DNA from 2 places in the Mycobacteroides franklinii genome. Region 1 is predicted to be linked to the other one. Evidence: riboswitches for the same ligand, from Rfam matches in the RefSeq annotation. Region 1 holds a riboswitch; the other holds the start of a gene.
The links. Region 1 has a riboswitch for magnesium ahead of BKG76_RS25425 (hypothetical protein). Riboswitches for the same ligand answer to the same signal wherever they lie in the genome.
Positions count from the first base shown of each region.

Region 2: another riboswitch for magnesium. It lies ahead of BKG76_RS01040 (VWA domain-containing protein); the one in region 1 lies ahead of BKG76_RS25425 (hypothetical protein).

Region 1 is NZ_MLIK01000019.1:2,152,799-2,168,894, forward strand. Features, by position in the region: partial or broken gene BKG76_RS17910 (HAD-IC family P-type ATPase) at 1-2,160, opposite strand, end outside; gene BKG76_RS17915 (hypothetical protein) at 2,650-3,084, opposite strand; M-box (ykoK) riboswitch at 3,458-3,625, shown strand; gene BKG76_RS25425 (hypothetical protein) at 3,839-4,168, shown strand; gene BKG76_RS17925 (FAD-dependent oxidoreductase) at 4,176-5,537, opposite strand; gene BKG76_RS17930 (acyl-CoA dehydrogenase family protein) at 5,683-7,422, opposite strand; gene BKG76_RS17935 (short-chain dehydrogenase) at 7,505-8,170, opposite strand; gene BKG76_RS17940 (IclR family transcriptional regulator) at 8,282-9,172, shown strand; gene prfB (peptide chain release factor 2) at 9,222-10,325, shown strand; gene BKG76_RS17950 (mechanosensitive ion channel family protein) at 10,318-11,355, shown strand; gene BKG76_RS25175 (hypothetical protein) at 11,480-11,731, opposite strand; gene ftsE (cell division ATP-binding protein FtsE) at 11,860-12,549, shown strand; gene ftsX (permease-like cell division protein FtsX) at 12,550-13,452, shown strand; gene smpB (SsrA-binding protein SmpB) at 13,449-13,928, shown strand; gene BKG76_RS17975 (DUF2834 domain-containing protein) at 13,939-14,403, opposite strand; gene BKG76_RS17980 (TetR/AcrR family transcriptional regulator) at 14,485-15,090, shown strand; gene BKG76_RS17985 (phytoene desaturase family protein) at 15,145-16,096, shown strand, end outside.
Region 2 is NZ_MLIK01000004.1:111,870-127,965, forward strand. Features, by position in the region: gene mgtA (magnesium-translocating P-type ATPase) at 1-345, opposite strand, end outside; gene BKG76_RS01040 (VWA domain-containing protein) at 350-1,354, opposite strand; M-box (ykoK) riboswitch at 1,624-1,796, opposite strand; gene BKG76_RS01045 (DUF4129 domain-containing protein) at 1,883-2,803, shown strand; gene BKG76_RS01050 (hypothetical protein) at 2,800-3,285, shown strand; gene BKG76_RS01055 (AAA family ATPase) at 3,282-4,244, shown strand; gene BKG76_RS01060 (DUF58 domain-containing protein) at 4,241-5,470, shown strand; gene BKG76_RS01065 (hypothetical protein) at 5,467-5,913, shown strand; gene BKG76_RS01070 (HNH endonuclease) at 5,883-7,079, opposite strand; gene BKG76_RS01075 (HugZ family pyridoxamine 5'-phosphate oxidase) at 7,204-8,007, opposite strand; gene BKG76_RS01080 (bifunctional RNase H/acid phosphatase) at 8,017-9,129, opposite strand; gene BKG76_RS01085 (zinc ribbon domain-containing protein) at 9,126-9,848, opposite strand; gene BKG76_RS01090 (Nif3-like dinuclear metal center hexameric protein) at 9,845-10,984, opposite strand; gene cobC (Rv2231c family pyridoxal phosphate-dependent protein CobC) at 10,984-12,009, opposite strand; gene BKG76_RS01100 (HAD-IA family hydrolase) at 12,044-12,703, shown strand; gene BKG76_RS01105 (low molecular weight protein-tyrosine-phosphatase) at 12,696-13,184, shown strand; gene BKG76_RS01110 (SURF1 family cytochrome oxidase biogenesis protein) at 13,184-13,999, shown strand; gene BKG76_RS01115 (cobalamin biosynthesis protein) at 13,984-14,928, opposite strand; gene BKG76_RS01120 (oxygenase MpaB family protein) at 14,957-15,769, shown strand; gene nicT (Nickel transporter NicT) at 15,807-16,096, shown strand, end outside.

The DNA.
Region 1 (16,096 bases):
AATTCCTGTACGCCGGAACAGCGCGAGACCACTGACCAATCCGCCACCGATCAAGCTGACAGGCAAAGCCCGATTGGTCAGCTTGCTCAGCTGGTGCTGCAGGCCGAGGCTCTGGTGGGCATCGCCGGCCAGCGCGGCGGCACGCCGGGCCTCGGTCTTGTCCTCGACGGCCGTCACGATCGCCAATGCGGTCCCTGCCATCACCGTGGTGCCCGCATAGAGCATGCAGCGCCGATCGGCCAGTTCGGTACCGGGAGTCGCACTGAGCTGCTTCTCGACGGGCAGTGATTCACCCGTTAAGGACGATTCATCAACCTCCACGTCGTAGACCTCGATGAGCCTGGCGTCGGCGGGCACGACCTCGTCGGGCCGCACCTCGATGACATCACCCGGACGCAATGACTTCGCGTCGACGCTGCGATACTTGCGTGTCCCGCTATCCGTCTCGGAGACCGTTCGAGCAGGTGGAACTTGTTGGTGTAGAAGACGATCCAGCAGTTGCTCGGAGTGCAGACGTTGCACCGCGGCCAGCAGCGCGTTGCCCACCAAAACCGAGCTCACGAGCACAGCATCAACGGGTGAGCCCAGTACGGCGCTCGCCGCGGCACCGACAGAAAGAACGGGTGTCAGCGGATCGGCCAGCTCGGTTCCGATCGCCTGCGCAAACTGCCAAAGTCCCCGGCCCGGAGCCGCCGCCAAACTCGGCACGCGTTCGAACAGTCCGGGCGACGGGGCGGCGAGGTCCTGCTGCGGCAGGAGTGCGCGCACCTGGTCGGCAGACATGGCATGCCATTCGTGGACGATCTCCGGCTCCGGTGCGTCCGAGCGAACAGCCTTGCGCGCCAACCAGTACCCGGTGAACAACCCGGTTCCGGCACCGGCGGTCACGGCCTCCGGGCCGCGTCCGCGAACTCCGGGAAGCATGAGTAAGGCGCCCAACGCGGAGGCGCCCGTGGCTATTTCGATGCCACGGCGACTGGCGGTACGGGCGGCAGGCATAGCGTGGAGTACCCGCCATGCGGCAGATAGATCGTCGAGAATGAGGTCGCTGTTCCAGGGCGGCCGAAGTTCGCCCGTGCTGGGCATGATGCCGAGTGCTAGGTCCGCGATCGACAGGGCTTTCGCTGCCGACGACGACAGGACGGCCACTGATTTGCCGTCACGTTGCAGATCTTCGGTGGCCTGTGCGATGGCGTCATCCACGGAACCGTCTACCGGAAGTATTTCGTCCATGGCCGAACGCAGTTCGCCCAGTCTGGAATCGTCGACGGACACAATTGCCAACCCTGAGCTGCGTGCTTCGGCGATCACCGCAGCGGCCATGGGCAGGTGTGCGTACTGCACCAGCACCTCGGCAGGGTTGTGTGGTGCGCCGACTCGGTGCCAGCCGGGTGCCAGATCTTCTCGAGCGAGTCGTTCCTGGGCGACATGCCACGCTGCCGCGATATCGGGTCCCTCGACTCCGCGAATCCGGGACAGCCGTAAGTTGCTTGAGCACAACACACGTGGATCGAGAACTAGCGTGTCTATCTGGTCGAGGCGGCGTAGACCCTCGGGACGCAACGGTAACGCCGAGTGGCTATCGGCAAGCCCGCGGCCAAGCGTGGCCGCGAACGATTCGCGGGCAGCGCGTGCACCTTTCGGCGCCGTGACGGAGGCGGCAGTGCCGGCTATCGCCGGATTCTGGGTTAGCGCACCCAGCGTGGCCGAGCCCAGGGCCTGTACCCACGCGGAACCTTCGGCGTGTCGGTCGACCGATCCCTTGCGGCGCGGGGCCGCCCGTTGGTGGCTGTCTGGGCAGTCCGCGTGGCGTGCCAACACTTCCTCGCGTCGTGACCATTCGCGAGCCCCGGCAAGAGATTCCGCGGACTTCAGGAGGTTCATCGCCAGATCTACGGCCAGAGAGGGCTGGGAGAACGTGACGGTGTTGGCGGTGGTGGTCAGCAGACCGATCACGGTGTCTGCGGTTGTTTGTCCGAGTCTGTCTTCGAGGAGTCGCCTGAACCAGGGCTGGTAGTCGACCGCCACCACTACTCCGACGAGGCTCGCGGGCAGTCGGGGGAACAGGAGTGTCTGCCCGACGGTGGCAATCCCAAGGCCGGCCGCGTTGGCTGCCGTCGTCAAGATCTTCTGAGCGAGCAGCTTTCCGTCACCAGGTATTTCGGTGAGCGGGTGGTGCGATGTCTTGCCGCCGCCATAGCGTGACTCGAGTTGGTCGAGGACTCCGCAGAGCGTGCGAAGTGGCGTCGGAGCCGAACCTGGATCTGTTTCCAGTTCCACGACCAGGCGTGACAGCGGGTAGTTGAGCACCGCCGATATCACTCCAGGGTGCGTGCGGGCCGCCTTGAGTATTTCGGTGCTGAGTCGGGGCGCGTGCGGTCCGTCCAGATCCCGGATTTCGATCCATACGCGCCGGTCGTTGGAGGAGCACTGTCGGCCGAGCACGAGTTCGGACCACTGACGGTTGGCCGCCCGTGCGCTCTCGTGAAGCGGGGCCGTGATGGTCTTGATACCGACGTTCGTCGCCGTGACGGCGGCGGAAGCTACGAATTGAGCTGAGGCTTCTGCAAGCGTGGCAGCAGTTTTGATCCCTAGTGCGACGGCACGCAGGGGAGAAGGTACAGGTTTTCGCGGTGTCAATTGAATCGATTACGAGTGTGGCCGGGGCTGGCGTGCGGGCTGTTTCGCCGCAGACTTCCTTGGTCGTGCTGCCTTCGTGGCGGCCGACGTGGTGGGCGTGGATGTCGCGGGCTTCGCGGGCTTCGCGGCAGGTCGTGCGAGGGGAACAACCGTAGACGGCTCCGTGGAGGCCTGTGCCACTTCGGAATCGCTGTTCAACTGGCGCAATATGAGAGCGGCACCGCCCACTACGAGAACTACCGGCCATTCGATGAGCCCGGTGACGGCGAGCGCCCCGATGACGGCTGCTGCTGCCGGTGTTGAGTGGCTACCCTCGCTAAGACCGCGACGGACCCCTGCGGCTGCACCGGCAACCGCACCGATGGTGCCGCTGATGGCCGCTCCGCCAATGGCACCCGCCACCGATGTTGTGGCCTCCGCGGCCTTGCCCACGCTCTTCGCCACGCGACCGATAAAACTCACGACCACTCCAGCCCTAGTTGACAGATTTCCTTCGATTCTTCCTAAATTGTGCAGCATCCGGTCATGGGATGTTCATGTATGGATCACTAGGAAGCGATTTCGCAGATATATTGGCCGTGTGCCGGCGCGTATCGCCCGCTTAATGCGCACAGCAAATACACAGTCAATTCACACCATTCAATTCGGCACGCCTGTTGTGCGGGTTGCCTGGTCTCTCGGCATGAAATCGCTCCGTATCTGGCAGCGGCAGTACCCTCTCGGCGATCTGAGGGTGGTGAAGGACTGCCGGCGCTGACGTTCTCTTAACGGGTTTCGGGTTGACCGGTTCCGTGAATCTGTGTCACGCTTGTTATTGCAAGCATCTCGATAGGTGAGGCGTCTGCACGGATATAGGCCACTGACCCCGAACGTCGAGAGACGCCCCGGGTCAGGACAGCTCTTCCCGGATTAAGGGTTGAGCCCAAGTGGCTTCAGCGAGTCTGATACGCCGTGTGGTGCCAAAGCTTTGACGAGGGGATGCGGCTCACGTGTGATTCGACGTGTGCTCTTCTTCCCAGCGCTTGATGACGGTGTTGTGGCGCGTGTGCGCCCTGGCTAGGAGGAGGTGAGGACCACATGGGAACTGGCGACAGTAGCCCTTATCGAAGTCCTCGTACATCGTCTTCTGGCCAACGCGCGCACCCCTAGGGGAGTGCATGTTTGACCGGGACAGCCTGAGCCATCAAGGAGTTCCGTCATGGCAAACGTATTGACTTTCCCTACGTCCCTTCTCGACTTCGGCAACCGTGTTCCGGAGAAGGTGACCACCGTTGCGGCACCGCGCAGCGACTACAACACCGAACTGTCCATTGCATTGACCCGATTCGAACTTGCCGTAGGTGTTGGTTCGGTGGTCGGCGGGCTCGTCGGCCTCGGTCTCGGTGCCACCGCCGGGTGCCTCGTAGGTGCTGCGCCCGCAGGTGCGGTCGGAGCCATCGTCGGCGGTGCGGCGTTCGGAATTCCGGTTGCGGTGTATAGCTGGATGCAGATGAACAACTCGCTGAACTGTGCCGAGTCTGCGGCCTAGCTCAACGTCACGGCTGATCGTGCCGTCCCGTCGCGGCCAACAATTCGGGCACCGTTTCGAGCTTCACCCGGGGGCGTCCTTGTGGTTCACCGGTCGCCCGTTCGTGCGAATCGATGGTGAGCCAATCGGATTGGGACACGATGTGCGGCTCGTGCCCCAACAGCCATTCCTCAAGGGCCGCAACATCGGGCGCGGCCCGCAGTGCTGCGGTTGCCAGATCGGCGAGCAGGGTGTCGACCGTCTCCTGCGAGTCGCTCTTGTTGGTTCCGATAACGCCAACCGGGCCACGCTTGATCCAGCCGACCACGTACTCGTTGTCGCGGCCCTCGATACGCCCCGCATCATTGAGGATGACCCCGCGCCGGGAGTCGAAAGGTAATCCCGGCACCGGAACCCCGCGATATCCGATGGCGCGCACCACCAGATGGGTGGGCAGTGTTTCGCGTTCGCCGGTGTCGCGGGCAACCAGGTACCCGTCTTCTTCGACTAATTCGTTACGGCCCACAGTGATTGATTCGACTTGGTTCTCGCCAGTACCGTTGCTGTGCAATTCAATGGGGGAGGTGCGGAACCGGAACACCACTCTGCGATGGCCATCGGTATGCGGCCGCTCCGAGAACTTGCGCAAGGTGTCGATGTTGGTGCGGGTGGGCTTGGGGGCCGCCGCTAGCTGCTCGTCGGTGATGCCGGCCAAGTCCTCGGGGTCCACCACCACGTCGACGCCGGGCAGCTCGCCCATCTCGCGCAGCTCCAGCGGAGTGAAGGTCGCCTGTAGTGGTCCGCGCCGCCCGATGATTACCACCTCACGGATCGCGTTGTGGTCCAAGGAATCCAATGCCCGATCGGCAATATCGGTGGTGTGTAGCGACTCCGGATCCATGCCGAGGATGCGTGCGACGTCCAGTGCGACGTTGCCGTTGCCGACGACCACGGCGCGTTGACCGGACAGGTCGACCGCCACCTTCTGGTAGGTGGGGTTCGCGTTATACCAACCCACGACGTCGACGGCGGCGATACAGCCGGGCAGCTGATCACCCGGGATGCCCAGTGGTTTGTCGGACTGGGCGCCGACCGCGTAGATCACCGCGTCGTAGCGAGATGCCAGCTCCTCGGCGGTGATCTGCACTCCCACCTCGATGTTGCCGAAGAATCGGAACCGCGGATGCGTGGCCGTCTTCTCGAACACCGCGCTGACCGACTTGATCTTGGGGTGGTCGGGGGCCACCCCGGACCGAACCAAACCCCAAGGAGTCGGCAGCATTTCGAGCATGTCCACGTGGACGTCGAAATCGGTGTGTTTGAGCAGCGATCCGGCGGCAAAGAACCCCGAGGGGCCCGCACCGACGATGGCGACGTGAACGGCGCGCACCCTCGTACATCCTTATCTGCCCGACAGGGCAGCGGCTGTCGTCGGCTATGGGCTGGCCGACAGGGGGCTGGCCGCGGTCCTGTCCGGACGGGTTACCCCACCGATGCTAGCGACGGAAACGAGTGTGCGCGGGTAGACCTGCGGACTAGGCCCGCATTTCGTACGCACCGGAGAGCGCCTCGATCCGATTCCAAATCTCATCGAAGCGTTCGGAATTGAATACCGGTTCTGAAATGACGTCCTTGGCCCACTGCCGTTGGGTGGCCGTGGCCTCGCGCTTGCCCAGTAGATCGACCGCGTAGGTGGAGAAGTCCCGGTTGAGGAACTCGAAGATCTGGTCGATCAGCACCGAGTCGGTGCCGCGCAGCTTCGCCTGCTCCAAGATCAGACCGCCGTACACCACCAGGGTGAACAGCTCGCCGATGCTCAGCTGCAGGTCCAGGCCGGCGTTCTTGATCGCGTCCCGCTCGCTGGCGACAAGCGTGGCCAACGCCTCGGCACGCTGGGTGAAGGCCGCGACGTTCGGGATGCCGGCATTGTCCGCGAAGGGCTTGCGCCAGTCGTGGAAGCGGACTTTGCCCAGGCCGCTGGCCGGTCCCTGACGGAACAGGAACTCGTCGTCGCCGGGCTGCAGCTGGACGCCGGGCACCGGAAGGTCCTGCGCATCATGCAGGTAGGCGGGCATGAACTTGAGGATCAGTGCCAGGTTCACCGCGACGGTGCCTTCGAGCTTGGGCAGACCGGCCACATCGATGCGAGCGGCAGTCGTGTAGCTCTCTGCCTCGAAGGCCTTGGCCGACATGACGTCGGCGAGCAGTGCCAGCACCTTCTCGGCTTCGGTGGTGGCCTTCATCTTGGTGACGGGGTTGAACAGCAGGTAGCGCCGGTCCTCGGCATTGGCGGTGCGGAAGTAGTCGACCGCACGCTCGCTGAAGAGCTTCATTGCCAGCAGGCGGGCGTACGCGTCGACGAACTCGCGGCGCACATGGTCGAACTTGGTCACCGGGTTGCCGTAGAGAATCCTGTTGTGGGCGTGGGTGATTGATTCGTAGAAGGCGTGAGTGGACAGGCCGATGCCGCCGAAGCACAGGTTGAACTTGCCGATGTTGACGGTGTTCAGTGCCGCGCTGAAGGCATCCGCGCCCACGTGCAGGATGTCGTCTTCGCTGACCGGATACTCATCGAGCGCGAACTCGGCGACGTACATCTGCGACGGCACGACGTTCTTGATCACCTTGTAATTCGGGTGCTCGCTGTCGGCGAGGAAGAAGACGTACTGATCGAGTCCGTCACGGCCCTGGACCCGGCCGAACACCGAGACGATGCGGGCACAGTTGCCGTTGCCGATGTAGTACTTGGGGCCCGAGGCCTTGTAGCCGCCACCTTCGAGTGGGGTCAGCACCATGTCGGAGGAGTAGATGTCGGCACCATGGGCCTGCTCGGACAGGCCAAACGCGGCGACGGCACCACCGTCGAGCAGATCGGCGGCCCGCTTGCGCGGGTCGGCGTTGGCGCTCTGCCATACCGGGCCCAGGCCCAGCACGGTGACCTGCCACGGATACCAGTAGTTCAGGCCGTAGAAGCCGAGGATCTCCGAGAGCTTGGCCACTCGCGCGGTGTCCCAGCGCTTTTCGGCGTTCCCGGCGCCGTCGGCAGCGGGGGTCAGGAAGGTGGCGAACAGTTTTTCGCGCGCCGCGAAGTCCAGGAAGTCCTGGTAGAAGACCTTGTCGACGTAGTCCTGGAGCAGCCGTGTCTTTCCACGTTCCTCGAACCAATCGACGGTTGCCTTGAGGAGCCGACGCGTTTCGCCGTCGAATTCGGCGAAGTCGTCCGCAGTGGGGTGAAGCAGTTCGGTCTTGGGGGCGGCGTTCGTATCCTGACTCACGGTCAGGAACCTACCACCGCGTCAGTTTGGATAGGGAGGGACGGGGATTTGAACACCACGTGCACAAGCGGTTCGGGTCGCGTCAGTTGGCCCGGAGCGCCGGTGGGACGGCGGATACGTCTCCGTCGTGGAGGCAATGGCGGTGACGCTGTCGCCCGAGGCGGGCCAGCGCCATGAGCGCGAGGTCGTCGGCGTCCATCGCAGGGCGGTGTGGAACAAAGTCGTCCAACAGGGCAACCTCGACATCCTGCCGAAGCAGGCCGTCGCGGAGGCCGGCCGTGAATGTCGAGTCGGCGCGGTGTAGTGGTGTGCCCTGGGAGATCGATTGTGCGGCCAGTGATTTCACCATGATTACGGCTCCCTCGCCGCGATCGGCGATTCGTTGCCCGAATCGGTGGGTCAGGTAGAGCGTGCGCAACCGATTCAGGGCAGATTCACCACAGCGGCCGCCGGTGGCATCTTCGTCGGTGATGCACACCAGTAGGCCCACCTCGATATCGTCTGTCGCCGCGGCGAGTTCACCGGTAAAGACGTCGGGTGAGGTGGTCCGGACGCTCACGCCGGCAGTCATGGTCAACGTGTACGCGTCGGCCCGTCCGCCATGCGCCGCCAGGACGATGTTGATGCCGTTTGCCGCGATGTGGCGCGCGAATGCGGTTGCGGTTTCGGTCTCTCCGGCGGCAATGACCGCCCATGGGCCGTACCGTGATCTTGGTAGCGCGGCTAGCTGCTTGCCAAAGGAGTACATGTCGAGCGGGACCCCCGGTAGCCAGGTAGTTAAGTATTGTATTTCTTGTTCGAATTCGATATATCAAATTCACTGAAATATTAGCAGCCAGACGTTTGGATTGGGGGGTAAATGACGAAGCCCGCACCCGCTGTGGTGCGCGCCGCGCAGATCCTCGACCATCTGGCGGGCCGACCGACTCAACCGTTGTCGATGACCGAAATCGCCGAGGCCGTCGGGGTCAATCCGGCATCCACGCTCGCGATACTTCAGGCACTCACCGAGGCGGGCTACCTCGTTCGGCACCCCCGGCACAAGACGTACTCGATCGGCCCGTCCATGCTGATTACCGGGCATGCGGCGCGGCAGCGATTTGAGATCGCCGAGGTGGTGGACACCGAGGTGAAGCGACTCGCGACCCGGTTCGGAACGGCATGCACCGCCTCGATGATCGCGGGAGAGGACGTCGCGGTCATCGCGTCACACGGTCGGTCGCCGACAGGCGGCAGTTATCAGGTGGGTCAGCGGATCAGGCTCACTGCGCCGGCTGGTCTGGTGTTCATGGCATGGGCGCAGGACGAGGACGTGCGGCGCTGGCTGCTGCGGGCGACTCCGACGATCACCGATGAGCTCTGGGACGGGATGCAGGCCATGCTGGCCGGGGTCCGCGAGCGGGGCTACTTCGCGTCCGTGCAGAGCGACCGTGTCGACAAGTTCTATATGCAGCTCAGTGAGCCGGCCGGCCACGGCACCGTCGGCCAGCGACTCGACACCATTCAATCCATGTTGGCAGCCTTGCTCGCCCGTATGGGTGAGCCGATCGATTTCAGTGAGCCGCGACGCATCGGCTTTCTGGGCGCGCCCGTCTTCGACGGCAATGGCGAGGTCGCGGTGATGCTTAGTGTGCTGGGAACACCAAGCCACCTCACTGAAGCCGAGGTCGCGGACGCGGGAAATCAGCTGCGATTCTGTGCCGACCACATCACCTCGATCACCCACGGCAGGCAGGGCTCCGGCACCTAGCCATCGGGTGGCAATAGGACCCACGCTCTGCCCGGTAGCCTGAACAGTTGTGGATCTGGACTGCCAAGCCGACATCGCCGACCTCGACACGACTCTCACCACGGTGGAGCGGGTGCTCGACGTCGATGGCCTGCGTGCCCGGATCAAGACGCTCGAAGAAGCCGCCGCCGACCCCAACCTGTGGGATGACCAGGCGCGCGCCCAGCAGGTGACGAGTCAGCTCTCGCACGCACAGGGTGAGCTGCGGCGCGTCGAGGCCCTGCGGCAGCGGCTCGACGATCTGCCGGTGCTCTACGAGCTCGCGGAGGAATCCGAAGACGCGTCCGTTGTCGCGGAGGCCGATGCCGACCGCGCCAAGCTGCGCGAGGACATCGAGGCCATGGAGGTCCGGACCCTGCTGTCCGGCGAGTACGACGAGCGTGAGGCCGTGGTCACCATCCGGTCTGGCGCCGGCGGTGTGGACGCCGCGGACTGGGCCGAAATGCTCATGCGCATGTACATCCGCTGGGCCGAGGCGCACAAATACCCGGTCGAGGTGTTCGACACCTCCTATGCCGAAGAAGCGGGCATCAAGAGCGCGACCTTCGCCGTGCATGCCCCCTTCGCCTACGGCACCTTGTCGGTGGAGCAGGGCACACACCGCCTGGTGCGCATCAGTCCGTTCGATAACCAAAGCCGGCGACAGACCTCGTTCGCCGATGTCGAGGTACTCCCGGTGGTGGAGACGACCGATCACATCGAGATCCCCGAAGGCGATCTACGCGTTGACGTGTACCGATCGAGCGGCCCGGGCGGCCAGTCGGTGAACACCACCGACTCCGCGGTTCGCCTCACGCACATCCCGACTGGCATCGTCGTCACCTGCCAGAACGAGAAGTCGCAGCTGCAGAACAAGGTCGCCGCGATGCGCGTGCTGCAGGCCAGGCTGCTGGAGCGCAAACGGCAGGAAGAGCGCGCCGAGATGGATGCGCTCAAGGGCGATGGCGGCAGCTCATGGGGTACGCAGATGCGCTCCTACGTGCTGCAGCCGTATCAGATGGTCAAGGACCTCCGCACTGAGTACGAGGTGGGCAATCCCGCGGCAGTGCTCGACGGGGACATCGACGGATTCCTCGAGGCGGGGATCCGGTGGCGCAACAGGCGCGATGATTAAAGCCGCCGAATTCAGTGCGGCGAGCCTTCGCCTAGCAGAACGCTGGAATTCCTTCTGGTCCAGCCAGATTGGACGCTGGCTGCTCGACAATGGGCTGCGCATCGTCATCGCCATCCTCGGTGCGATGATCCTGGTCCGCTTCATCAATTGGGGTGCTCAGAAGATCACCCGACGGTTGGATCGCTCGTTCACGCAAAGCGACGCGCTGGTGCGTTCGGAGGCCAGCAAGCACCGTCAGGCGCTGGCCTCGGTGGTTTCCTGGATCGTTGTGGTGCTGGTCGTCGTCATCACGACCGTGCACGTCGTTGGGGTGCTGGGTATTTCGATCGGCGGCTTGGCAGGTCCGGCCGCGGTGCTCGGTGGTGCACTGGGTTTCGGTGCGCAGCGCGTGGTCCAGGACCTCTTGAGTGGATTCTTTCTCATCACCGAAAAGCAGTACGGCTTTGGTGATTTGGTGGAGTTGTACGTGCAGGGGCAAACCACGGAGTCGCGGGGGACCGTCGAGGAGGTCACGCTGCGGGTCACCAAATTGCGCTCGGGCGACGGCGAGGTGATCACCATTCCCAACGGGTTGATCGTCAAGGCGGTCAACCTCTCCAAGGACTGGGCCCGCGCGGTCGTCGACATCCCGGTGCCGACGAGCGTCGACCTGGCTCGGGTCAATGATGTGCTGTACGACGTGTGCCAGCAGGCGCTGGTGGACCGCGACCTTTCGCAGCTGCTGCTCGATGCCCCGTCACTCATGGGTGTGGAGAGCATCGAGGTGGACCGGGTCAACGTGCGCATGGTGGCGCGAACACTGCCGGGCAAGCAGTTCGAGGTGGGGCGCCGGATGCGGGCCAAGGTGATCGCCGCGCTGGCGAAGGCAGGTGTCGCACTGGTAGGGGATAGCCGCCCGACGGTGCGGACGATGTCGTCGTCGAGTTCGGGCGAGCTCAAACGCGACGCCAAGCGCGACGAAGCCAAGAACGACAAAGAGGGTGTCGATACCAAGCCGCAGCCGATTGTGAAGGCGGAGGAGCTCACATGAGCGAATCCCGCCAGGAGCCGTTCTGGGAGAAGGTGCTGTCCCGCGCCAAAAAGCTCCGCGAGAAGGTGCGGGTCAGGACGTCGACCGTTGTGCTGATCCTCGCTTTCATCGCCGCGAGCTGGCTCTACGACATCACGCGGCCTGAGCCTGCGCCGCCGCAGCCGCCGCCGGGGTACACCTGGGTGCCGACGCCCAGCGTCACGACGTCCACGCCGAGGCCGGTGCAGACCACCACGAGGCGTCCGACGACGACCACACCGACCACCACCACGTCGACCGAGCAGACGAACACGATCGTGACGACGTTCCCGACGTCGACGCCCAGCGGCGCGCCGCCGACACCCCCGACGACGACAACGCCTCCGCCGCCGGGCATATTGCCGCCCTGGCTGGTCCCGCCGCAGCTTCCGCCGCTGCCGGGCGCACCTCCGCCGCCTGCTCCGAACCCCGTGCCCTAGTGCGTCCTCACGGTGATCACGGTTTTCCCGGCTACACTGGCGTGCCGTGATCAGCCTCGAAAAGGTAACCAAGCTCTACAAATCGTCGGCTCGGCCCGCGTTGGACAACGTGAGCCTCGAGATCGACAAGGGTGAGTTTGTGTTCCTCATCGGTCCTTCGGGTTCAGGCAAGTCGACATTCATGCGTCTGCTGCTGGGTGAGGAGCTGCCGACCAAGGGCGAGGTCCGGGTCTCCAAGTTCCACGTCAACAAGCTGCGGGGCCGGGAGATCCCGCACCTGCGGCAGACCATCGGCTGCGTGTTCCAGGACTTCCGGCTGCTGCAGCAGAAGACGGTGTACGAAAACGTCGCCTTCGCACTTGAGGTGATCGGCAAGCAGACCGACATCATCAACCGGATCGTGCCCGAGGTACTGGAGATGGTGAACCTGACCGGCAAGGCGAGCCGCCTGCCGTCGGAGCTCTCCGGTGGTGAGCAGCAGCGCGTCGGTATCGCGCGGGCCTTCGTGAACCGTCCGCTGGTGCTGCTGGCCGACGAGCCGACCGGAAACCTGGACCCCGAGACCAGTGAGGACATCATGGCGCTGCTGGAGCGGATCAACCGCACCGGCACCACCGTGCTGATGGCGACACACGACCATCACATCGTCGACTCGATGCGGCAGCGTGTGATCGAGTTGGAACTGGGCAAGCTGATCCGCGACGAGCAGCGCGGTGTCTACGGAGTGGATCGATAAATGCGTTTTGGATTCCTGTTCAACGAGGTCCTCACCGGCCTGCGCCGCAATGTGACGATGACGGTGGCGATGATCATCACGACTGCCATCGCGATCGGGTTGTTCGGCGGTGGTCTGTTGGTGATATCGCTGGCCAAAAACTCGAAGGCCATCTACCTGGACCGCGTCGAGACGCAGATCTTCCTTACCGAAGATCTGTCGGCCAGCGACACCAATTGCAGCAGTGATATCTGCAAGGGTCTGCGTGACGAGATCGAAAAGCGTTCCGATATCAAGTCGGTGCGCTTCGTGAACCGTGAGGATGCCTACGCGGACGCGGGACGGCGGCTGCCGCAGTTCCAGGATCTGATGAAGGATGTCAGCAAGGACGCGTTCCCGGCCTCGTTCATCGTCAAGCTCAAGGACCCCGAGAAGCATGCCGACTTCGACGAGGCATTCGTGGGCAAGCCCGGTGTCCGCGGTGTACTCAACCAGAAGGACCTGATCGACCGGCTGTTCGCCGTCCTGGACAGCCTGCGTGACGCGGCGTTCATGATCGCGCTGATTCAGGCCGTGGGTGCGGTCTTGTTGATTGCCAACATGGTTCAGGTGGCCGCGTACACCCGGCGTACGGAGGTGGGCATCATGCGTTTGGTGGGTGCCACCCGCTGGTACACCCAGTTGCCGTTCCTGTTGGAGGCGGTCATCGCGGCGCTCGCCGGCGTGGCGCTTGCGGTCATCGGCCTGATCATCGCACGGGTGACCATTCTCAATGGGGCTCTGCAGCAGTTCATTCAGGCCAACCTGGTGGCACCGATCACCTACGGTGACGTGTTCCTCGCGGCCATCCAGATGGCGGCTCTGGGCATCCTGCTCGCCGGTGTGACCGCCTATGTGACGCTTCGTTTGTATGTCCGGCGATGAGTAAGAAACCGACCGACGGGCGCCAGATCATCGCGTCCAATCGCAAGGCGCGGCACAACTATTCGATCCTCGACGTCTATGAGGCCGGGGTGCAGCTGGTGGGCACCGAGGTCAAGACTCTTCGTGAGGGCAAGGCATCCCTGGTAGACGCCTTCGCCACCATCGATGACGGCGAGGTCTGGCTGCGCGCGCTACACATCCCGCAGTACGACCACGGAACCTGGACCAACCACGCACCGCTGCGGAACCGGAAGCTGTTGCTGCACAGGGCGCAGATCGATCAGCTGGTCGGCAAGGTCCGCGACGGCAACCTCACGCTCGTGCCGCTATCGCTGTACTTCCTGGACGGCAAGGTCAAGGTGGAGCTGGCCTTGGCGCGCGGTAAACAGGCACACGACAAACGCCAGGACATCGCCAAGCGGGACGCCTCGCGCGAGATCACCCGTGAGCTGGGGCGGCGCGCCAAGGGCATGTGACCCGAACGGATTACGCGGCTACGGCGCGCGTCATCTGGTGTCTGCGTTGCCGTTCCACCGTGACCAGGTAGAAAGCCCACGCAAAGGCAAAGCTGGTGAACAGACTGGATACGAAATAGAGCCATGGGCGCCGAATGCCGCGGCGATATCCGTCGATGATCGTCATGAGCGGCAACAGGATCACGTTGCCGATCGTGTAATCCTGCCCGGCCGAGCCTGCCGCGGGATTGGCGAACATCAATTTGATGTAGTCGACCCAGCCCGTTATGGGGTTGGACACGTGGTACTCGGCGACGTATCGGATGTTGAAGTACCACCCCAGCACAACCGACGCGATGCCGACGACGTAGTAGACGACCTCCAGCAGCGATACGGCGGGACCCGTTGCGGGCCGGGCGAATATCGACCGGTTCGCGGCAACGATGAACGCGATGACGGCGATTCCCAGGATCGCGTGGACGATGAGCGACACCATGTCGGGAGCCTCGCAGTGGCATCAAGTTTTGTCAATAGTGACATAACTTGTGGCTGGTCGTACGTGGGGTACCTTTCGAGGATGGCCAGACCTGCCCAGACTGTGCGTAGCGAACGGACTCGTGCGGCGCTTCGGCAGGCCGCGGTGGTTCGCTTTCTCGGCCAGGGCATAGAGGGCACCTCGGTGGAGCAGATCGCCGCGGACGCGGGCGTCTCGATGCGAACCTTCTATCGCCATTTCGAGTCCAAACACGATCTGCTCTTCATGGACTACGACCTCGGTCTGGAATGGTTCCGCAACGCCTTGGATGCGCGGTCGCCGGGTGAGCCCATCCTCGAATCGGTGGAGTCCGCGATCTTCAGTGCTCCCTATGACGTCGATGCGGTGGTCAAGATCGCGACGCTGCGTAACCAGGAACTCGATCGGGCGCGCATCGTGCGGCACATCCGGCAGGTGGAGGCCGAGTTCGCCGAGGTGATCGAGGAGCATCTCGTGCGTGATGGTGGCGGCGATACGGATCCTGATGTGCGGCTGCGCAATACCGTGACAGCGCGCTGTATCGCGGCGGCGGTTTTCGGTGCCATGGACGCGTGGATGCTGGGCGAGGATCGCTCGCCCGATGAGCTTGCGCGGCTGAGTCGCACCGCGCTGGACTCGTTGAAGGCAGGAATCGGCGATATTTCCTGACGTCAAGTTTTGTCACTATTGACAAAACTTGACGAGCCGTGCCAGCGTGGGGTGATGGCGGACTTCGAAGCGATCGTGATCGGTGCCGGACACAACGGTCTGACTGCCGCGGCGAAACTGCAGCAGTCAGGGCTACACACGGTGTGCCTGGACGCCAAGCTGTATGCCGGCGGTATGGCCTCGACGGTGGAGCTGTTCGACGGATACCGATTCGAGATTGCCGGATCGGTTCAGTTTCCGACGTCCGCCGTTTTGAGTCGCGACCTTGGCCTCGATACCCTGCCGGCGGTCGACCTGGATGTCGTTTCGGTGGCGCTCAGGGGGATTGGCGACGATCCGCTGATCTACTACAGCGACCCGATGAAGTTGTTGACCCATCTCAATGACGTGCACGGGGCCGAGGCGGTCAACGGCATGGCGGGGATCATGGCCTGGAGTCAGGCGCCGACCAGGGCGCTGGGGCGTTTCGAGGTGGGGCAGCCCCCAAAGACTTTTGATGAGATGTATGCCTGCGCGACAAACGAATTCGAGCGGTCAAGCATCAACGAGATGCTGTTCGGATCGGTGACCGACGTGCTGGACCGTTACTTCCCCGACAAAGAGAAGCACGGTGTGCTGCGCGGCATGTTGGCGTTCCTGGCGCTGAACATGACCTACCGCGGCCCGGAAACCCCGGGTAGCGCCGCGGCGCTCGCGTTCGGGTTGGCCATGCCGGACGCGACCGCGCTGCAGATGAAGAAGCTGCGTGGTGGCATAGGTGCACTGACATCGCATCTGCATGCTCGATTGGTTGCGCACGGCGGTGAGGTTCGACTCCGTAGCAAGGTGACCCAGATCCTCACGTCGGGCGGTCGGGTGACCGGCGTCGCCTTGGAAGATGGATCGACAATTACCGCGCCGGTGGTTGTTTCGTGTGTCGCACCCGATCTCACCGTCGTGGAGATGTTGGATTCTTCGGCTGTCCCATCAGATCAGCGTGACCGATTCGCGCGGGTGGATCACCGTG
Region 2 (16,096 bases), on a different contig from region 1:
CGAACGGGTCCGTTGCCATAGGCGCAGGGCTACCGCCAGCGCGATCATTACCGCAACGGTCACCGCGGCCTTGCGATCGCCTACGAGAACGAACACAAGACACAAACCGGCCAGCAGCGCCAGGAATGGGCTCCGCAAGCAGGTGCGGACACCGGTCATGAACCCGTCGTCACGAGCAGGAGTCTGGCTGTTCGGCCCGAAGCAGTGGAGCCGGTCGGCGGCCTCCGCCTCGGTGAGCCCACGCGGAGATCCACCAACCTGGTCAAAAACCGTGGGCAGTGGCGCAGCGCTCAGCTCCCGCAAGCGCTCGCAGCCATCACTGATCATCGGAGCCTCGTCACGCATCGAGCTAGTTGGGAAGGCGGCGGTTGAGGAGCAGTCCGGTAAATGCCGCTGCCAGTATCAGCATTCCTTCCAGTCGTACCCAGCTTGCACTGGCATCACCCTTGATGGTCTCGTATCCGATCTGCTGTTGCAGTGATGCGTACACCTGCCTGAGCTGACCAACTGATGAGGCCGAGTAGGTTTCGCCACCCGATAGCTCTGCGACCTTGGCCATCATGTCCGGCGCCCACGGAACGGGTTGGCGTTGGCCATTGATATCGACGGTGCCGTCCGCGGTGCCGAAGGCAATGGTCGAGATCGGCACACCTTGTTCTCTGGCGGTGCGGGCGGCGGTGTAACAGCCTTTGGGATTGTCCGGATTCGACGGCACGGTTTCCTTACCGTCAGACATCAGGACGATGCGCGCGGGCGCCTTGTTGTCACCACCTATCACCGCTCCAACGGTGGCTATTGCCTGAAGTGCCGTGAAGATCGCCTCACCGGTACCGGTGCGTTCGATGAACTGCAACTTCGCGATGGCGTCCACAGTCGCTTGATGATTGGTCGTGGGCGATACCAATATTGTCGACGTACCGCCAAAAGCTATCAGCCCCAGGTTAATTCCGGAGGTGAGCTTCTGGGCGAACCCTTTGGCGGCCTCCTGGGCAGCGGCCAACCGCGTGGGTGTGACATCGGTGGATTGCATGGATGGCGAGACATCGATCACCAACATGACGACGGCCCGGTTGCGGGGAGTCCGTACATCGTGGGTCGGTCCGGCCAGCGCGATGGTGAGAACGATCAACCCGGTCAGTAGTAGTGCCGCGGATGTGTGGCGCCACAGACGTGGGCGTTGTGGGGCCACCGAGTCCAACAGCTCGGTATTGGCGAATCTCAGCACCCTTTTGTGGCGAAGGCGCTGTGCCACAACGTATAACGCGGCCAATATGAGGACAATTAGCAATACCAGAAAGAACCACGGATGGGTGAAACCCGAGAGCGTCATCGGCCCGAAAAAGGGGATGTTCATCGTTCAGTCGGACTGACCGCGACGTGACGGGGCAGGGCAAGGCTCATAGCGAAGCTGCTTTCTCAAACGAAAACTCAGCCTCGTCAACCGATTACGAACTACGCCTGGTCCAGGAGGCTGTTAGGGAATACGTACTGTGATATGGACTTCCGCAGGACGTCATATCGTCCCCTCACCTCCTTCACGCCAGGACGCATCGCGTCATCTTCACCACACCACCAGGTGCGCCCACGACAAGAAGGAAAACCGATCTTGTGATCAAGAACCGGCTCACACCCCTCTCGTCAGAGCTTCGGCACTACACGACGTAATCCGGCTACACCGGAAGCCACTTCGGATCACCCCTTAGGCCGGGGAGATCTGTCCTAACCCTGGGCGTCTCTCGACGTCGTCGGATCAGTGGCCTATGTTCGCGCAGGAGCCTCGCCTAGCGAGGTGCTAACAGCCGAACTGTAAGCCACCCACGTATCGCGGTCAAGGTTGGTCAATGGTGGAGCGCTCAGACCCGTCATCGTGCAACGATGAGGCATGAACAGTGCGGACAGGCTGTTCTTACGAGCGGCCGGGCTCATCGTCCTGGTCGCGCTGTCCGTCGTGGCGCTACGCAGTTATCTACCGGAGCCGTCGGTCCTTTCGCGGCCCCAGGAACGTCGCACTCAGCATCATTCAATAGCGTTGCAGCTCTTGCTGTGTGGTGCCGCATCCATCCTCATACTGTTGAGCCTTCGGCGGCAACGGCCCAGAATGCCGCTGCCGCCCGAGAGTCCACCGTATTTACGGTTGCGGGGTTTGACCCGACGCGAAGTGATCATTGCCGTCGCTACCGCACTTGGTTTGTTGGTTGCGGTGTGGGCCTCGCTCTATGCGATGGGGACGACGGGGGAAGGTGCCCCACCCGAGTCCACCTCGCGCAGCGCCGAATCGCGGCAGTCCGACGCCGAACCGGGTAAGACACCGGGCGACGCACCACGACGGGAGGAGCCCGAGGTGCCCATGGTGGTCCTCGGCGTGGTGTTGATCGGTATCGCCGCCACGATCTTCGTGCTCAGGCGCCGCGATCCGGACGCCTTCGAGGGCGGCACCGATCAATCCGCGCCACCCCAAGGCACCGATGCGACACCCGGATCGCTGGCGCACCTGGTGGAACTCGGCCTCGCCGAGGTCGCCGAACCGGGCCGCGATCCGCGCGCATCGATCATTGCCTGCTACGCGGCCATGGAGCAGGGACTTACCGCGGCGCCCGAGGCCGCACCACTGGTGTCGGATACCCCATCGGAAGTCCTGCAGCGGGCGGTCCATATCGGTGCCCTCCAATCGCAGGCCGGCACTCAGCTTGTCTCGCTTTTCTCGGAGGCCCGGTTTAGCCCGCATGAGATGACGCAGGCCGATCGCCAATCCGCGGCGCGATGGTTGCAGACCGTGTTGGACGATCTACGGAGCCGACAATGAAATGGCTCGTCCCGGCCGTCCTGCTGATGGTGGTCTTGACCGAAGCGGCTGTCGCCGCCAGTCCACTACGCGCGTTCACTCTGCCGATCAGCGGCGTGGTCGTCGGGATCGCGCTGTACCTGCTGTGGAGATACCTGCGCGACGCGCGCGACCCCGGCCCGTCTCCCCCACTCAGCCTTCCGGCCGACGAGACATTGCGACGGTGGCATGCCCGCGCCGAAGCCAGAATCAGTTGGGCCGAGCGGACACGCGGCGACTGGGACCGGCAGCTTCGCCCCCTGATCGCGGCGGATTTCGAGACGGCGGCGGGCCATCGGCAGTCGAGGGATCGCGCCGCGCTGGCGGCGACCGGCCGCATGACCTTTGGCCCCGAGCTGTGGCGTTGGGTCGATCCGAACGGAGCCTCGGACGCGGACCGATCCGAACCCGCGCCCGGCCGAGCGGTACTGCAATCGATCCTCGAACAATTGGAGCGGATGTGACAACGGTTCCGGTTTCCGTCGCTACCCAGCACGCGGATGCGGTGCTGACCGAGATCGAGCGGGTCGTGGTCGGTAAACGCGCTGCGCTGCAACTTATTTTGCTGACGATCCTGGCCCGCGGGCATGTGCTCATCGAGGATCTGCCGGGTCTAGGCAAGACGTTGATCGCCCGATCGTTCGCCGCCGCGCTGGGGCTGGATTTCGCCCGCGTGCAGTTCACTCCCGATCTGCTACCCGCGGATCTGCTGGGCTCCACGATCTACGACATGTCTTCGGGCCTGTTCGAATTCCGGACCGGGCCCATCTTCACCAATCTCCTGCTGGCAGATGAAATCAACCGCACCCCACCCAAAACACAGTCGGCACTGCTGGAGGCGATGGCCGAGGGACAAGTCAGCATCGACGGTGAAACTCGCAGACTCCCCTCCCCATTCGTGGTGCTGGCGACGGACAACCCGATTGAGTACGAGGGAACCTATCCCCTGCCCGAGGCCCAGCTGGACCGGTTCGCGGTCCGGTTGCAACTCGGGTACCTGCCCGAGGACCTTGAGATAGAAATGCTGCAACGCCGATTGAACCGGGGATCGACGCCGCCGACGGTGTCACAAGTGGTCGCCGCCGACGACCTCATCGCGATGCGGGAAGCGGTGGAACAGGTTTCGGTGCATCCGGATGTTCTGCGCTACATCGTCGCACTGGCCGCGGCGACGCGCAGTCACTCACATGTCGAGGTTGGAGCCAGCCCGCGCGCCGAACTCGACCTGGTGCAGATGTCGCGGGCACGCGCCATGCTGCTCGGCCGCGACTTCGTGATCCCCGAGGATGTCAAGGCGCTCGCGGTGCCGGCGGTGGCGCACCGAATCAGTCTACGGCCCGAGATGTGGGTGCGCCGCATCACCGGCGCGCACGTGGTCGACGAGCTGTTGCACCGGCTGCCGGTACCGCGAGCATCCGGATGATCGCCTGGCGCGCATCACCGCTGGTATCGGCGCTGGCCGCGTGCACCGGTGTCGCGCTGGCACTCGCGGTGGTGACGGGCCGCTGGCAACTGATCGTGTTCGCGGCGCCATTCATCGGCGTGCTCGCCGCGGGCGCCCGCCGACCCTCGGGCGCGCGGGTGCGGGTTGCCGACGAGTCAGAGCCATTGCGATGCTTGGAATCTGAGGAGGTGGCCGTTGCCGCGTCGATCGAATCTGCCGAACCGGCCGTGGTGTACCGGGTGCGCCCGGCGCCCGTCGACGGTCTGCAGATCGATGCGGAGCCGAGGGCGGCGCCTCACCAAGTGGCGATGCGAGTGTCGGCCGAGCGGTGGGGCCGGTACATCATTCCCGTTGAGGTTCAGACGGTCTCGACATCTGGTCTGTGGGTTGGCGCCGCGGTGACGCTACCTGCCGCGGAGGTGCGGGTGTATCCCTTGTCGGATCCGCAAGATGTCGCGGTGCCTCCCGCGGATCTGCCCGACCGGATTGGCACGCACCTGACGCGACATCACGGACCCGGAGTCGAGTACGCGGATATTCGTGAGTACGTCCCGGGTGACTCGCTGCGCACGGTCAATTGGCGGGTCAGCGCGCGACGAGGGCGCCTGCATGTCACCGACCGGCTGACGGATCGGGCCGCCGATGTTGTTGTGCTGATCGATACCTATGCGCAGCCGTCAGGTCCGGCGACGGTGGCGACCGAGCGGTCCGCGCGTGGTGCGGCCCAGCTCGTACAGTCGGTGTTGCAGCGTGGTGACCGCGCCGGCGTCGTCTTGTTGGGCAGTGCGCCACGCTGGCTTGCTCCGGACATCGGCCGACATCAGTTCTACCGCCTGCTCGATGCGATTCTCGATGCCGGAGAGTGGCATTCGCAGAGCGCCAGTGCTCTTGCTCCGCGCGCCGCCGTGCCGCCCAACGCGATCGTAGTGGCGTTTTCGACGCTGCTGAACGCCGACTTTGGTTTGGCACTGACCGACCTGCGGCGGCGCGGGCATCCCGTCTTGGTGGTCGACGTGCTCGACCGTCTGCCCTTTCGCGAGGACCCCGATCCGATCGTGGCCCGATGGTGGCGGTTGGAACGCTCACGGATGTACCGCAATATCGCGGTGACCGGGGTTGATGTTGTCGGCTGGAGCCACGGCTCCGGGCTCAATCACGCGATGCATCTGCTGCCTCGGCGCCCGCGCAGGGGACGACGCCGATGAACCTGCGCGTGATACTGGCCGCCGCTCTCGGACTTCTCATGGTGCTGGCAGCCGTTGACGGGATTCTGGTCTCGGCTTGTGCGGCGGTTTTGGTTCTGGTCGGCCTTCGGTGGCGGACGTTCGCGACGCTGGCCGTGCTGTTCGTCATCGGCGTCCTGGCTTTCGGTGATTCGTCCCCGGCGCTGGCGATGCTCTCCGGGCTGGCTGCGGTGTTGTATCTGCTTGCCGCATATCCCCTGCACTGGCCGCCCCGGGTGAATGCCCTCAAATTTGAGGTGATCATTCCCGCCGTGATGTTCGGCTGCGCGGCACTGCTGGCGGCGGCGATACCCGCGGGGCGCTCGTCGTGGCTGCCTTTGGCGGTGCCGGTCGCCGTCGTACTCATCTACGTTCTGGCCCTTCGACCATTCATTCAGAGCAGTGGTGGTGCGGTAGAGCGGTAGACGGTCCCCGTCGGTGTTGTGATCTCGACGGTATGCCGGTCTGAGCCGGGCACCGGCACCGCGGTCCAACCCGGCGTCTCCTTGACGTAATTGCATCGCTCGCACAGGCCTTGGCCGTTGTGCAGTGATGTTGCGCCTCCCCCTGCGCTACTCACCACGTGATCGTGGTGACGAATCGGCGCATCGCAGTACGGCGTCCGACATGTCTGATCGCGCACATCGATCAGCTCGGATAATCCCTTGGGGAATAACCGACTTCGTGACTCCGCGCTCACCAGCGTGCCACTGCCGCAGCGCCGATACAGCCGCCGCGCCAGAACCTTGGCGCCCGAGCTCACCGCCTCGGATATAAGCCTGCGCGCCACCGCCGCCGGGACGGGTCCATAACCCGCGACAGCGGCGGGCTCATCGCCGCCGCCCAGCAGCGCCTCGTCGGAGATCGTGATGTTCACGCCCACCGGAACCGCTTCTGCAGATGCCACTCCCGTCACGCGCTCCACCAAGGTGTCGGCCATGATCTGCCCCTGGCCCCGAACAGGATCCATCGACATATCGGCGGCCCGCTTGAGAGCGGCATAGACGGCCACGCCCTGCTTCATCGGAAGCAACGCCGTCAAATACGTCATGGTGTCGGGCGCAGGACGGATGGATACCCGGCGTTCGTTCTCGGCCCGGCGTGCTCGGCGCACCACGGCCTCGGCATCCAGTCGATATGCCAGGCGCTTCGCGTCCGCGGTAAGCCGGGCATCGCCCAATCCGCGGAGCCGAGATTGGTCTGCGCACATCTCGACATCAATCTTCTGCCGGTCTTCGACGGCAAGATATGCGGTTTCGCGCACCAGGATGGTTGCGCGCCATTCGCTGAGCGCACCGCACTCCAGTGCGGCAAGGGTGTGGGGCATCTCGTTCACGAGCGCCTTTGCAAACCCGAGGTGACGACCGCCGCGCGCCGGCGAGTCCTGTCGCGCCAGGGCGACCTCCGCCGCGACGCCCGCGCCCTGGCGCCGACGCGGCACCCCGTTGGCGGCCTCGTCCTCGCGGCGCGCTCGGTCGAGCTGCACCGCGGCACGAGCCTGCTCCGCAGCGGCGCCGGCCTTCACGCGCTCCAACTCGGCGATTCGTTCGACGAGCCGAGTCGCAAGGGCGGCGGGATCTCTTCGTGACACACCACAAACGTTAATCGAACATCAGTTCGATAGTTGTTGATTTCGATTGTTGTACACAACCATTCGAACGCTCGGCAAGTTATCCACAATCTTACCGATTGGTGGACATCGACATCTGAACGCGCTAAGAGCTCGGAGCCGCGAGCCGCGCCAACTGCACGGTCGCCCCACGTAACTCTTCGATCGAGTCAATCGGCTCGACATAGCCGACTCGAGTCACCGACCAGCCCCGCGGAGTGCTCACCCGAATGTCCAGCCCATACCGGTCCGCTCCCTCACATCGAGCCTCGGTGGCGTCCGGATAGCCGCCCAGCCGCTGTGCCATCGCGAGCAGCGCCTGCCCGTGGTCGTCATTCAGGTGATTGACAGCGCCTGCGGCCTTGGGCGAGACGGGATCGGGTGCGGCCGCCTCGTATTCGGTGCCACTGGCCGAGTCCATGCGGCCGTAGCCGCCGACCCAACGCACCCGTTCGACATCCAGGACCCACACCGAGAAATCGCTGTAGTCGATGTAATACCGGGCGGCCGGCACGCCGACGATATGTGCCTCACGCGCGGCCGACAACTCTTCCGGACTGGGCCGGCGCACCTTCCCCGCGAGGGTGATCCGGGTGTTCGCCAGCGGATCGTCGGGTGGATTTGGCGCCACAATGGAAACACTTGCCCGAGCATCACGTATCAGATTTCGGCCGTGCTCGGCCATTTGCGAGACGCACAGCACCGGCGCCCCGCCCAGCAGCCCGTAGGTGACCAGCGAAGCCCACGGGTCACCGTCCGCGGACAGACTTGCCAACGTCGCGGTATTCGTCGACGCCGCTACCGTCCTGGCCTCCTCAGCCGCTGAGGGACGCGCCGGATTGGCGACAGCCGTCAGGGGCGGAGCAATGGTGGGCGCATCGCCCGGATCACCGTGATCGCGAGAAGCCATGGCGACAGCCTAAGTCAGGTACGAGGTCTCATTGACGAGTCGCACCGATGCCGGCCCGTCCGAATAGAACTCGGCGATGCTCAACGACGCCAGATCTAGGTGCAGCCGGTACAGCAGACTCGGCCCGGCATCGAGTGCCAGACGCAGCAGCGTCTTGATGGGCGTGACGTGCGAAACAACCAAAACCGTTGCGCCGCCGTGCTCGGCGATGATTCGGTTACGTGCGCGCCGCACCCGGTGGTGCACGCTGTCGAAGCTCTCCCCTTCCGGCGGAGTCACCGAGGTATCGCTGAGCCACTGGGCGTGTAGCTCGGGGTCACGCGCGGAAGCCTCGGAGAACGTCAAGCCCTCCCACTTGCCGAAGTCGGTCTCGATCAGATCGTCATCAACCGTCAACGGGACTCCCAGCGCGCCGGCTGCCGCCGCGGCAGTCTCCTTCGCGCGGCTCAACGGCGAGCTGACGACGGCCGCGATACCGCCACGGCTCGCCAAGTACCGTGCGGCCCTCGCGGCCTGCTCAGTACCCAGCTCGGTCAGCTCGGGGTTTCCGCGGCCGGAGTACCGGCGCTGCACCGAAAGTTCGGTCTGGCCGTGTCGCAACAACAGCATCCTGGTGGGCTTGCCACGCGCCCCGGTCCAGCCCGGCGCGGTATCTGCAGGCTTGGCATCCCCAGTTTCCTTGGTTTCCTTGGTTTTCTTCGGCGCCTTCGGTTCGATGCCACTGGCGCGATCCATCGCCTCGTTGGCCAACCGGTCCGCGTGCTTGTTGCGTTCCCGCGGAATCCACTTGTAGCCCACGGATTCAAACTGCATCGCCGCGGTGACGGCCTGCTGGTAGAGCACGATCAGGTCGGGATGCTTGACCTTCCATCGTCCGGACATCTGCTCGACGACGAGCTTGGAATCCATGGAGACGCTCACCTCGGTCGCACCCAGCCGGGCCGCCTCGGCCAATCCCGCTATCAGACCGCGATATTCAGCGACGTTGTTGGTCGCGTGGCCAATCGCCTCGCACGCCTCCGCCAGCACGGTCTCGTGATCTGGGGCGAAAACCACCGCACCATATCCGGCTAATCCTGGATTACCGCGTGAACCACCATCGGCCTCGACGAGAACCTTCACAGGCGGACCAGAATCGCGCCGCACTCGGAGCAACGCACCACCTCATCGGCGTCGGCCGCCGAGATCCTGGACAGTTCACCGCGGTCCAGCTCGATGCGGCAGGCGCCGCACTTATTGCCCTGCAACAGCCCGGCGCCCGGGCCTCCCGAACGACGTTGCCGTTCATAGGTCTCCAGCAGTGGCCCATCAATGGAGGCCGCCAAGCCGTCGCGACGCTGCCGAACCTGGTTCTCCTCGGCGTCGGTATCGATGGTGATCGCACGTTGGATCCGTTCGATCTCCGCCACCCTCTCGGCGATCTTGTCGGCCTTGGCCTGCGCCGAGGCCTGTTGCCCCTGGAGCTCCTCTCGGCGCTCCATTAGCTGCAGTTCGGAGTCCTCCAGGCTGGTCTGACGACGTTCGAGGGTGTCCAGCTCATGCTGAATTTCGGTGAGTTCCTTGGGGTTCGTGCTGCCTGACGCCAGCAGAGAACGATCACGGTCCTCCCGCTGACGCACCGCGGTCACCTCGGCGTCCAGCTTGGCAACCTGTGCGTCCAAGTCTTCCAACGCGATACCGAGTGCGCCCACCTCATCGAGAATGCTCCGCTGCTGCGCCTGCAGCTCGCCGTGCTCCTGGCGTTCGGGTGGATTCGCGCGCCGGTGCGCAATGCGTATCAATTCGGCATCCACCGATGCCAGGTCGACCAGTAGGCGCTGCTGTGCCGCAACTGCTTTCATACGTGTTCTTCTTTCTCTGGACCGCCCAGGGTCCAAGGGTCTGTGCGAACTGGAGAGATGCGTGTCGTCAACTTCTCTCCGAATTCGGTGTCGAGCACTCGCGCCGCCTGCGCGCACCACGGGAATTCGCTGGCCCAGTGGGCGACGTCGACCAGCGCTACGCTACTTGCCCGGGCATGTTCGTCCGCCGGATGGTGCCGCAAGTCGGCGGTGACGTACGCGTCGACTCCGGATCTGACCGCGGTATTCAACAGCGAGTCACCCGCACCACCGCAGACCGCGACCGTCTGGATCGGAGCATCCGGGTCACCGGCGGCCCGGGTCCCCCACACTGTTGCCGGTAGTGCGGACCGGACGCGGGATACAAAGTCCCGCAGAGATTCCGGTTCGGACAACGCGCCCACCCGACCCAGTCCGATGCCGGCCGGTGCTGGCGCCATGGGCAGTACGTCGATGGCGGGCACCTCGTATGGGTGGGCGGCGCGGATCGCGGCGAACAGCTCACAGCGCAGCCGCGACGGGGCAACCATTTCCACCCTGTCCTCGACGACCTGCTCCACGACACCGTGCGCACCAATCGTCGGATCGGAGCCCTCCAGCGGCCGGAACTGGCCGGTGCCGGTGGCACTCCAGGAGCAATCCGAGTAGGCACCGATATGCCCCGCACCGGCGTCGAACATGGCGCGGCGCACGGCGTCCGCGGATGGGGTGGGCACAAACACCACCCACTTGTCGTAGTCGGCGAGCTGCGGGGCCAGCACCGAAGTCACCTCCAGCCCAAGAGCTTCGGCCAGGGCGTCGGATACACCGGGATTGGCCGAGTCCGCATTGGTGTGCGCGGTGAACAGTGCACCGCCCGAGCGAATGAGGCGATGGATCAGCGCGCCCTTGGGCGTGCTGGCCGCCACCGTGTCCACGCCGCGCAGCAGCAGCGGGTGGTGCGCCAGCAGCAGATGCGAACCGACGCTATCCATCTCATCGACCACCGCGACCGTGGCGTCGACGGCGACGGTTATGGTGTCGATCTGCTGGTCCGGGTCACCACAGACCAGACCCACCGAATCCCAGGATTCGGCCAATGCCGGCGGATACGCCGCGTCGAGCGCGCCGATGATGTCCGCGAGCCGCACACCCACTACAAGATCTCCTTCATCGCTTGCACCAGCTCCGGCCATTCGGGCCGCACGGATACCCGCAAGTAATCCCCGTCCAGACCCACAAAGGTGTCGCAGCGTCGAACGGAAATATTCTTGACCGCCAAGTGTTTTCGCATCAACTCCGCGTTGGGCACGGCCACCAGCAGGAACGGCGCGACACCCTCCGTGACCGAGAAGCCCAACCCGCGTAGCGCATCAGCCTGCTGGCGTCGTGTCTCGACGAGACGCTGCGCGTCCCCGGCGGCATGCCCAACTGCTTCCGGGGTACTGCAGGCCGCGAGCGCCTCCAGCTGCAATGTGCCCAGAGGCCAATGCGCACGCCCCCGTGCAAGCCTGCGCAACACCTCAGGATCGCCGACGGCATAGCCCGCACGCAATCCGGCAAGCGCCCACGTCTTGGTGAGGCTGCGCAACACCACAAGACCGGGCAGGCGCACCGAGGCCACCGACTCCGGCTCGCCGGGCACCGCATCCATGAAGGCCTCGTCGACCACCACGATTCGCCCCGGCCCCTGCAATGCCAGCAGCTGCTCGCGCCCATGCAACACCCCGGTCGGGTTGGTGGGGTTGCCCACCACCACCAGATCGGCAGCCACGGGCACCCGGGGAGGGCCAGCGCCGTCGAGGGTGAACAGTGGCGGCAACACCACATGATCGATAGGGACCCCGGCCTCGGCAAGGACAGCTTCGGGTTCGGTGAACCCCGGCGCGAACACCGCCGCCCGTCGAGGATTGAGCCGAGGCAGCATCGCGAAGCCCTCGGCCGCCCCGGCCAGCAGCAGCACCTCATCGTGCCCGCGACCATGGCGTTCGGCGATCGCGGCAATGGCACGTTCCTCATCGGCGCGGCGCGGGTAGCTGCCCAGCTCGTCGAGCCGGGAGACGAGCCGGTCACGCAACCACTGCGGCGGCGACGCGGCGCGCACGTTCACAGCGAAGTCCAGGACGCCGGGTGCCAGCGCCTGGTCGCCGTGATAGCGCACTCCCTTTCGCGGCCCAGTCATGTCTCGACACTAATGTAGGGGGGTGGCTCCTCCGATGCTGGTGATCTTCGATCTCGACGGCACCTTGACCGACTCTGCACCGGGGATCGTCTCCAGTTTCCGCCATGCACTCAGTCATGTCGGCGCCCCCGAACCCGCAGGTGACATTGCGTCGCGGGTGGTGGGGCCGCCCATGCACATCACACTCGGTTCCATGGGGCTCGGCGAGCGTGCCGATGACGCGATAGCCGCTTATCGGGCCGACTACGGCGAACGCGGCTGGGCCGTCAACGCGATGTTCGACGGAATTCGCGATGTGCTGACTCGGCTGCGGGAAGCCGGGGTGCCCATGGTGGTCGCGACGTCGAAGTCCGAACCGATTGCCGCGCGCATCCTGGAGCATTTCGAGCTTGCCGAGTTTTTCCAGGTTATTGCCGGTGCGAGCCCCGACGGTGTCCGCTCCAGCAAGGCCGACGTGATCGAGCACGCGCTGTCCCAGCTGGACGATGTGCCCTCGACCGGTGTCGTGATGGTCGGCGACCGGGTGCACGACGTGGAAGGCGCGGCCGCCCATGGGATCGGCACCGTCGTTGTCGACTGGGGCTACGGAGCAACCGATTTCGAAGATGATGCACCGAATTCCAGTGATCTTTCCCGGTGGATCATCGGGCGCGTGGGCACTCCTCAGCAGCTGTTGGAGGAGCTTCATGTCTGAGTTGCATGTCACCTTCGTGTGCACCGGAAACATCTGTCGCTCCCCCATCGCCGAGAAGATGCTGGCCCATCAGCTGGCCGAACGCGGACTGGGCGATCGGGTCCGCGTCACCAGCGCCGGCACCGGCGATTGGCATGCCGGGCAGCCTGCCGACGAACGCGCGGCCAGCGTGCTGGCCGAGTACGGCTACCCGACGGCCCACACGGCGGCCCAAGTCGACGACGATCATCTGAGCGCCGATCTCATCATCGCCTTGGCGCGCAACCACTCCCGAATGCTGCTGCATCTGGGGGCCGACCCCGAACGGGTGCGGCTGCTGCGGTCCTTCGATCCTCGGGCCGGCCGCGCCGCGATGGATGTCGAGGATCCGTACTACGGCAGCCGCGAGGATTTCGTGGATGTACTCACGGTCATCGAGGCGGCGATGCCGGGTCTGCACGAATGGGTCGACGAGACCCTCGCGGAGCGTGAGAACAGCTGATGCGACGGCTCGCGTTTCTGCTGCGCCCGGGATGGATCGCCCTGGCGCTGGTGGTCGTCGCGTTCGCGTATCTATGTTTCACGGTGTTGGCGCCATGGCAGCTGGGTAAGAACACCAAGACCTCCCGCGAGAACAACCGCATCGCCCAGTCGGTAGGCGCCGATCCGGTGCCACTGAAAGACGAGCTGCGGCCCGACAGTTCAATGCCCGAGGATTCCGAGTGGCGGCGGGTGACGGCGACGGGCCACTATCTGCCGGATCAGCAGGTGCTGGCCCGCTTGCGGGTGGTCGACGGCAAGCCAGCCTACGAAGCGCTGACGGTGTTTCAGGTGGACGGTGGCCCCGCGATTCTGGTGGACCGCGGTTACGTGCGCCCGGAGCAGGGCACCAGCGTGCCCGCGGTGCCCGCAGCACCGACAGAGCGGGTGACCATCAACGCGCGGCTGCGGGAACCCGAACAGCAGTCTGAGAAGGCGCCGTTCCTGGAAAACGGTCAATACCAGGTGTATTCGATTGTTCCGGTTCAGGTTTCGACGCTGTTGAAGACTCCGCTTGCCGGCCCCTATCTGCAGCTTTCCGAGAATCAGCCGGGCGGCCTGGGGGCGATCCCGCTGCCGCAGCTCGATGCCGGGCCGTTCCTGTCGTACGGCATCCAGTGGATCGCGTTCGGAATTCTGGCGCCAATCGGCTTGGGGTACTTCGTGTTCTCCGAGATCAGACAGCGCCGCGCCGCTGCCGCTGCGGTGAAAGCAGTGAAACCCGGAACGCCACAGACCACCGAGGAACGGCTGGCCGACCGTTACGGACGGCGCTGACCCAGCGCCGTCATCACCGCGGCGACGGCCGTCAGGTTCTGGACCGCGCGCGAAAGCCGCACGGCCTCATATACATCCCCGATCCGTGGGGGTGCACCATTGCCGAGCACCGGACGTGTCTCCTCGCCGTAGGGGTACCGCAGGGGGCCTCCGAGCCGCACACCAAGAGCTCCCGCGAAGGCCGCTTCCGCGACGCCGGCGTTAGGGCTGGGGTGGCTACGCCCGTCGCGCAGACAGACACGCAGCGTGGCGACCGGTGAGCCTCCGAGAAATGGGGCGGCCACCGTCGTGGCCAATGCGGTAACCCTGGCGGGAAGCAGGTTCATCAGGTCGTCCAACCGTGCTGCCGCCCAGCCGAATCGCAGGTACCGGGTCGACTTGTGGCCGATCATCGCGTCGAGGGTGTTGGCGGCGCGGTAGGCCAGCACCCCGGGCACCCCACCCAGGGCCGCCCATACCAACGGACCGGTGTGGGCGTCGGAGGTGTTCTCTGCCAAAGATTCCACGGTGGCGCGGGCCATGCCGCCAACATCGAGCAGATTCGGATCGCGGCCGCAGAGCGACGGAAGCAACGCGCGCGCATCGTCGATGTCGTTGTCATAGAGATGTTCTGACATACCCGCGCCCACCCGGGCCAAAGACGTCCCGCCGAGCGTGGCCCAGGTCGCGACGGCGGTCACGGCGACAGTGGCCGTCGCGGACCGGCGCGCAGCGCGTTCGGCGACCCATCCCGCGACGGTGACAACGGTCAGCAGTGCGGCGGTGTGGGCCGTGCCGGCGAGCTTGGAGTCACGGTAGGTGTACGTCTCCAGCGCGGCGGCGGCCTGCCCGAATCCCGCGACCGGATGGAACCGCTGGGGGTCGGCGAAGCAACGATCCAGTGCGTAGCCGAGGGCGATACCCGCGGCGCGGAATCCTCGGCGCGACACGTCGTAACCCTATAGAATTTGCTGCGCAATGAAGCACTCGCCTGCCAGGCTCGTCGACCTGGTGAACCCCGCTTCGTTGTTGTTGCCTGCCTCGAACGTCATCATGCAGCTGTCGCATCCGGGTGTCGGATACGGAGTGCTGGAGAGCCCCGTGGACAGCGGCAACGTCTACAAGCATCCGTTCAAACGGGCCCGAACCACCGGGATGTTCCTGGCGGTCGCCACGATGGGCAGCCGCCGTGACCGCGAGATAATGAAGCGTGGTGTCGATGCGGTGCACCGGCAGGTGCGCTCGACGCCCGCGAGCCCGGTGAAGTACAACGCCTTCGACCCGGACCTGCAGCTGTGGGTGGCGGCGTGCCTGTACCAGTACTACGTGCAGGCCTATGAGTCGCTGCATGGTCCGCTCGACGATGAGACGGCCGACGAGATTTACCGGGATGGCGCGCGCATCGGCACGGCGCTGCAGGTGCGGCCGGAGGCGTGGCCGCCCGACCGGGATGCCTTCAATGACTATTGGAAGCGCTCGCTGGATGAGCTGCGCATCGACCCGCCCGTACGCGAGCACCTGTTGGGGGTGGCGTCGTTCAAGATGCTGCCGTGGCCACTGAGCATGGCCGGACGGTTCAATCTATTTGCGACCAAAGGGTTTCTGCCTCCGCAGTTCCGCGAGCTACTGCAGGTTTCGTGGACGGATCGCGATCAACGGTTGTTCAATACGCTGCTGGGTGTGCTGCGGGTCGTCGATCGGGTGATGCCGGAGCCGCTGTGGACGTTGTCGTATGCCCTGCTCATCTGGGACATGCGATTGCGCGAGCGCATGGGCAAGCCGGTCGTTTAAGCTCGCAGACGTGCAGATTCTCACCGCGTGGCATCGTTTGGACGAGGGTCAAAGGCGCAGTGTCATCGGAATGAGCGTCGCGGTGATCGCGCTGCACCTTCTCGGGTGGGGCATGCTGGTTTTCCTGGTTGCTCCCGCGCATTTCACGGTGCAGGGCAGCGTCTTCGGGGTCGGGCTGGGTGTCACCGCGTACACGCTGGGCATGCGGCATGCCTTCGATGCCGACCATATCGCGGCCATCGACAACACCACCCGCAAGCTGGTGGCCGATGGTCGACGCCCGATGTCGGTGGGTTTCTGGTTCTCACTGGGACATTCCTCGATCGT